2 regions of the Bacillus smithii genome follow, and region 2 is predicted to be linked to the other one. Evidence: predicted binding sites of a transcription regulator. Region 2 holds the regulator's gene; the other holds the start of a gene.

Region 1 (3,412 bases), 400 kb from region 2:
AGACGATTGGCGCAGCGCTAAGGCAAGTGGAGAACATTCGTTATATCCAAGAAACCGTTGGATTGGACATTTTACCGGAAAAATTAAGAGAAATCGCTGAGCTTCGAGTGGAACACCAAGATGTAACGTTGAAAGAGTTAGGTGAATTGGTATCCGGAGGGAAAATCAGTAAATCCGGCATTAATCACCGCCTAAGAAAAATTGATGAGATCGCTGAAAAATTGCGGGCCGGCGAAACCATTACGAAAAAACATCAAGCATGAAAAAAGCCGGTGCGGCTGGCAAAACCGAGCAAAATGTTTGCGGCTCCTTAGCCAACCGATGTGTGATGACACGGGTGGCTAAGGGCCGCAGTTGAATCATAAAAAAAGGGGTTGTGGAAAATGATTCAAAAGATGGTGGAAGTTAAGCTGAAAACGGGATTGCAATCACGGCCTGCTGCTTTATTTGTACAAGAGGCAAACCGGTTTTCATCGGAAATTTATGTAGAAAAAGACGAAAAAAGAGTGAATGCCAAAAGCATCATGGGAATTATGAGTTTGGCAGTCGGAACAGGTACGAAGATCCGGTTAATCGCTGATGGTCATGATGAAGACAAAGCATTGGAAGCGTTAACGGAATTTCTTGAAAATGAAGATTAACAAAACAGGCTGATACTTTTGATGAAGTATCAGCCTGTTATATTTGGCTTTCTGGGCTTGATGGTGAGGGAACCGAACCAAATTCGTCTTATCCGCCTTAACCACTGGACTCTCTCTATTCCTGATGTTAGGAAAAGACAATCCATCGAACGAGGCGATTCTCCGCTCGATGGGAGCAAACGAAATTATTTGCTGATATCGTTTCGGCTAATGATATGGTCAATTAAGCCATATTCTTTGGCGCGTTGAGCCGTCATAAAGTTGTCGCGGTCTGTGTCTTTTTCAATGACTTCGAGCGGCTGGCCGGTGCGTTCTGATAAAATTTTGTTTAATTTATCTTTTAAGAACAAAATGCGTTTAGCGGCAATTTCAATTTCGGTTGCTTGACCTTGTGCGCCGCCAAGCGGTTGATGGATCATCACTTCGGCATTTGGAAGAGCATAACGTTTTCCTTTCGTTCCTGCTGCAAGCAAGAATGCTCCCATGGAAGCGGCCATCCCGATACAAATAGTTTGGACATCCGGTTTAATAAATTGCATTGTATCATAAATCGCCATTCCGGCTGTAATGCTTCCGCCGGGACTGTTAATGTAAATGGAGATGTCTTTTTCCGGATTTTCTGCTTCAAGGAATAAAAGCTGAGCTACAATAGAGTTTGCGACAGTGTCGTCGATAGCGCTGCCCAACATAATAATACGGTCTTTCAACAAACGTGAGTAAATATCGTACGCCCGTTCCCCGCGGTTTGTTTGTTCAATGACTGTAGGAATTAGGTTCATACCAACTTTCCTCCTTTTTCAAATTTCTTCATAAAATTTCTAGCGAAGAGAAACTTATGTAATGTAATCATACAATGAAGGTCAATAAAGGTCAAACATAAAAGCTTATAAAAAATAATTTTTTTGTACACATCGAACATTGTACCCATGTCCGTTCGAATTTAAACTTTAAAAACCCGCCTGAAGACAAAGTTTTTTCCATAAAACTCTTGCATTATGATTGTTTTTTCATTATAATTTAAAACCGTACTGATTCATTATATGCCCTCGTAGTGTAACGGATAACACGCAAGATTCCGGTTCTTGAAATGTGGGTTCGATTCCTGCCGAGGGCGTCCTCAAAAACGTTAAGTTTACGGTGCCCCTGCGCTTAATTAAATGCGTAGGGGCACTTTTTTATGTTCGCTATTTTTCCTCTGAAAATACCACGCTATGGTAATGCGCAACCGACCTAAAATTTACCGCTATGAAACGAAGAAAATCCGTTGCTACGCTAAAGCGAAAATGGCGATAAGCGCTATATTGAAAAATCGGCGCAGAATTTTCGAAGTATACCATGAGTAGAACAACAGGCTAAACGGAAGGAATCAATTTATTTAAGCGCTCTTTTAACGATTCACGCCATGATTTGGCTAATTCTTGAACCTCTAATACTTTTTTTATCCCTTCTGCGTCTCTCTGTCTGTGGAAATAAACTTCGTTGGCAAAAAGGATGGAAACTTGTTGCGGATGGCGTTGAATCAATTCGATCTTTGAATGGTGTCTGACAGTGCCTTCTTTTAGAACCCGACAGAGATAACCGGTATAGCCCGTTTCTACCATTCTCTTAAGTAGACCTTGTATGTTCGTTCTTCTGGTTATAGTGCTGCATGGAATTCTCCCTTGCGTGATTTGTATGACCGCTTCTCCCAACTGATAAATATCCCCTATACAAACATCTTGCTCTAACATGTTGGCCACGGTAAGATTTTCTCCGAACGCAGAAGGAGGCAATGAAGTATCGAATTCTTTCTCCCACAACTGATAATGTTCATACGGATAGATACAGACGGCACGGTCGGGGCCTCCGTGGTATTTTAAGTTGGCCACTCCATCTCCGCGAAAACCTTCTTTGGTAAGAAAAGCTTCTTCTGTTTTGTTCTTGTATATCCCGGTTTTCATTTCCTTCTGATTGCCGTATTGCATCGTTTTGGGAAGTCCTATAGCAAAGTGGATGATTTCAATGTTACGATCCTTCATATGACGTATATCCCTGCTTTCTGTAGATTTTTCTTTAAAATGATCTTAACATTTGAAATATTAAAAAATCCAGAGGGTGATTTGTTTTGATGCCGGGATCCCTTTGATTCATTTTATCGTTTTTGGGCAATAGACATAAAGAGAGCTTTATTTGATAAAACCAAACCAATTCTCATAAAAAACTGAAAAGGTTATAACCATAAAGGGAGCTTGCTGAAATTTTATCAATCGATGAACTTAAACAGATAGCGGCAATGGTCCGATTGAAAAAAGGATTAAATGGAATTTATCACCATGAAAGAAAGATGATTTTGTATAATAAAAGTAATGAGATTTTTCTGGATTTAAGGAGGCATATAAATTGAAGAAAAAGAATTTTGCAGGTGCTTTGGCATTTGCGACTTTTTTAACGGGTGCTATCCCTGCTGTTGGGGCGAGTGCAGCCAATACAGACTTTCGAGATGTTCCGAAAAGTTCATACGCTTATTCGGATATTGAGAAATTAGTAGAACGTGGTGTTGTCACTGGCTATTCTGATGGCAAATTTCATCCAGATGAAAAGGTAACAAGAGGACAATTTGCCGGCATGATTGCCAGAGCTTTCAATCTGCCAAAAGGGAGCAGCCATTTTAAGGATGTTCCAAAATCGAAGGCCCTTTATGATGAAATCAGCCGTGCTGCAAGCGCGGGAATTGTAAAGGGAACAGGTGGTAAATTTAATCCTGATCTTCCTGTGACACGAGCCGATATGGC
Region 2 (3,412 bases):
GAATGATCTGATTCATTTGTTGAGTCATGACAAGTGCCGGAAGATGAACCATGACGGATGCGCGAAGGCCGGTGCCAACATTTGTGGGACAACTCGTGAGATAGCCGATTTTTTCGTCAAAAGCATATGGAACTTTTTCTTCGATCAAATCATCAATTTGGTTGGCTTTAACTAAAGTTTCCTTTAATTGTAATCCAGAAGCCAGGCATTGTATACGAATATGATCTTCTTCGTTCACCATAATGCTGATATCTTCATTTTCTGACAAAAAAACAGCTCCGTAATTGGTACCTTCTGCGAGAAGAGGACTAATGAGATGCTTTTCTACAAGCACTCTTTTTTGAAGCGGCTGCAGTTCATTCATTAACAGCAATTCCAGAGGATTTTCATTCATCCCGGGAAACCTTTTTAAAGCTTCTCCCACTTCATGCACGACTTTCATCGCCTCATCGCCAGAAAAAACGGTAGGAAATTGATGATTTTCTAAATTCCGAGCCAGCCTGATTCGGGAACTCAATACGATGTCAGAGTGAGGGCCTTCGTTTTTCATCCAAGAACTTACAGCATGATTAATAAATTTCTCAAGAGACATGATTTTCTCCTCCCTCTTGATTGATTTGACTTTCAAGAGAGCGAATTTCATCACGGACTTGCGCCGCTTTTTCAAACTCCTCTTTAGCTACTAACGACTGAAGTTGCTGCTTCAAATGGGCAATTTTCTTTTTTAAGTGCAGGGCTCCTCCTTTTCGTTTAGGGATTTTGCCATGATGAGCATTATTTCCTCCATGTAGTCGTTTTAATATAGAATCTATATGGTCCGCAAACGTTTTGTAACAATGCGAACAGCCAAATTTCCCTGTATTCACAAATTGTTGAAACGTCATATGACAATAGTCGCATTGCAATTCATCCGGCTGAACAAAAGGATTCTGATCTACCTTTTGAAAAACAGGCTCAACGTTAAACAATCCCGCTAGAAGGTTGTTAATGGAAAACCCTTGGCTTCCTCCAAAAAAAGAAAATTCCCCTTTTTCTTTTGCACAATGCTCACACAAATGAAATTCTGTTTTTTCTCCGTTAATGATCTTTGTGAAATGAAGAGTGGCTGGGCGCAGATGACATTCCTGGCATATCACAATATTCACCTCTCCATTACTTGAATTTTAAAGTTAAAAGCATCGCCTTAAGCATTCTCGCTCTTAACTCGTCCCGCTCCGGCAAATCAATATATAAAACAGAGCGATCCATAACACTGATCATAATTTTGGCTTCCCTTTTGGAAATAACCTCTTCTTCCACTAATCTATATACAATCTGTTCGGCGTTCGCTTGAGAAATTCGATTCCCGACTAAGGAAATCAACTGGTCTATTAAGTGGGATTGATCATGAGTCTGAACTTTCATGATGCGTATATATCCACCGCCGCCTCTTTTGCTTTCCACTAAATAGCCTCTTTCAATCGTAAATCTTGTGTTTATCACATAATTAATTTGAGAAGGGACACATTGAAATTTATCGGCAATTTCACTTCTTTTTATTTCTACAATTTCACTTTCGCTCATTTCTAAAACTTTTTTTAAGTAATTTTCAATAATGTCCGATATGTTTCTCACCAAGCCTCCTCCTCTTCTGACTTTGACTATATTTGACATTAATTATAACGGAAATAACTCTTGTTTGGCAATTTTTAAGTATGTATGATCCGCTTTTTCATAACAAAAAAATGAATGCTGCAAATCGACTTGCCGCAAAAGCCAAGAATCCCTTCACGACATTTCTCTTTTCAATTATTTTATTCTTACGATCAATAATGTTAACAATTCTCGGCCATTTTATTCTTTTTTGGCGCAAAAAGAAAAGAACAAATTAAAAAATACTAGATTTTGCTCGATAATCGAGTAGGAAAAAAGGGGATTAGCCCCTCCTGTCCGATAGACGGCGTTTCAATGAAATTTAACGCAAATAAATTGCTCCCATTCTTGGTGCACAAAAAAACCCATTACGATTGTAATGGGATTTTCTGCCTGGCAGCGTCCTACTCTCGCAAGGGGAATCCCCTCACTACCATCGGCGCTGAAGAGCTTAACTTCCGTGTTCGGGATGGGAACGGGTGTGACCTCTTCGCCATCGCCACCAGACGGTATGAAGTTGTCGGAACGATTGTTCCTTCAAAACTAGATAGAAGAAGCAGTTTCACCGATTTCGCGCTTTCTTTTGGTTAAGTCCTCGATCGATTAGTATCCGTCAGCTCCACGTGTCACCACGCTTCCACCTCGGACCTATCTACCTGATCATCTTTCAGGGATCTTACTTTCCGAAGAAATGGGAAATCTCATCTTGAGGGGGGCTTCATGCTTAGATGCTTTCAGCACTTATCCCTTCCGCACATAGCTACCCAGCGATGCCTCTGGCGAGACAACTGGTACACCAGCGGTGCGTCCATCCCGGTCCTCTCGTACTAAGGACAGCTCCTCTCAAATTTCCTGCGCCCGCGACGGATAGGGACCGAACTGTCTCACGACGTTCTGAACCCAGCTCGCGTACCGCTTTAATGGGCGAACAGCCCAACCCTTGGGACCGACTACAGCCCCAGGATGCGATGAGCCGACATCGAGGTGCCAAACCTCCCCGTCGATGTGGACTCTTGGGGGAGATAAGCCTGTTATCCCCGGGGTAGCTTTTATCCGTTGAGCGATGGCCCTTCCATACGGAACCACCGGATCACTAAGCCCGACTTTCGTCCCTGCTCGACTTGTAGGTCTCGCAGTCAAGCTCCCTTCTGCCTTTGCACTCTGCGAATGATTTCCAACCATTCTGAGGGAACCTTTGGGCGCCTCCGTTACCTTTTAGGAGGCGACCGCCCCAGTCAAACTGCCCACCTGACACTGTCTCCCACCCCGATCAGGGGTGCGGGTTAGAATTTCAGTACAGCCAGGGTAGTATCCCACCGGCGCCTCCACCGAAGCTGGCGCTCCGGTTTCCAAGGCTCCTACCTATCCTGTACAAGCTGTACCAAAATTCAATATCAGGCTGCAGTAAAGCTCCACGGGGTCTTTCCGTCCTGTCGCGGGTAACCTGCATCTTCACAGGTACTATAATTTCACCGAGTCTCTCGTTGAGACAGTGCCCAGATCGTTACGCCTTTCGTGCGGGTCAGAACTTACCTGACAAGGAATTTCGCTACCTTAGGACCGTTATAGTTACGGCCGCCGTTTACTGGGGCTTCGGTTCGCACCTTCAAGCAAAGCTTTAAGCGCTCCCCTTAACCTTCCAGCACCGGGCAGGCGTCAGCCCCTATACTTCGCCTTACGGCTTCGCAGAGACCTGTGTTTTTGCTAAACAGTCGCCTGGGCCTATTCACTGCGGCTTCTCGGGGCTATGCACCCCAAAAAGCACCCCTTCTCCCGAAGT

What was found. The regulator CtsR, encoded in region 2, represses protease genes until heat stress. The targets are predictions, from matches to a motif close to ATGGTCAATAAAGGTCAAACA.
Region 1: a site for CtsR is predicted at 1,498-1,518, ahead of clpP (ATP-dependent Clp endopeptidase proteolytic subunit ClpP). Genes of this name have one in related genera too.

The regions. Positions count from the first base shown of each region.
Region 1 is NZ_CP012024.1:506,970-510,381, forward strand. Features, by position in the region: gene whiA (DNA-binding protein WhiA) at 1-263, shown strand, start outside; gene BSM4216_RS02420 (HPr family phosphocarrier protein) at 384-641, shown strand; gene clpP (ATP-dependent Clp endopeptidase proteolytic subunit ClpP) at 827-1,420, opposite strand; tRNA gene BSM4216_RS02430 (tRNA-Arg) at 1,684-1,755, shown strand; gene BSM4216_RS02435 (MOSC domain-containing protein) at 1,994-2,659, opposite strand; gene BSM4216_RS17200 (S-layer homology domain-containing protein) at 3,021-3,412, shown strand, end outside.
Region 2 is NZ_CP012024.1:102,037-105,448, reverse strand. Features, by position in the region: gene mcsB (protein-arginine kinase McsB) at 1-592, opposite strand, end outside; gene mcsA (protein-arginine kinase activator protein McsA) at 582-1,136, opposite strand; gene BSM4216_RS00490 (CtsR family transcriptional regulator) at 1,153-1,617, opposite strand; rRNA gene rrf (5S ribosomal RNA) at 2,024-2,139, opposite strand; rRNA gene BSM4216_RS00480 (23S ribosomal RNA) at 2,216-3,412, opposite strand, start outside.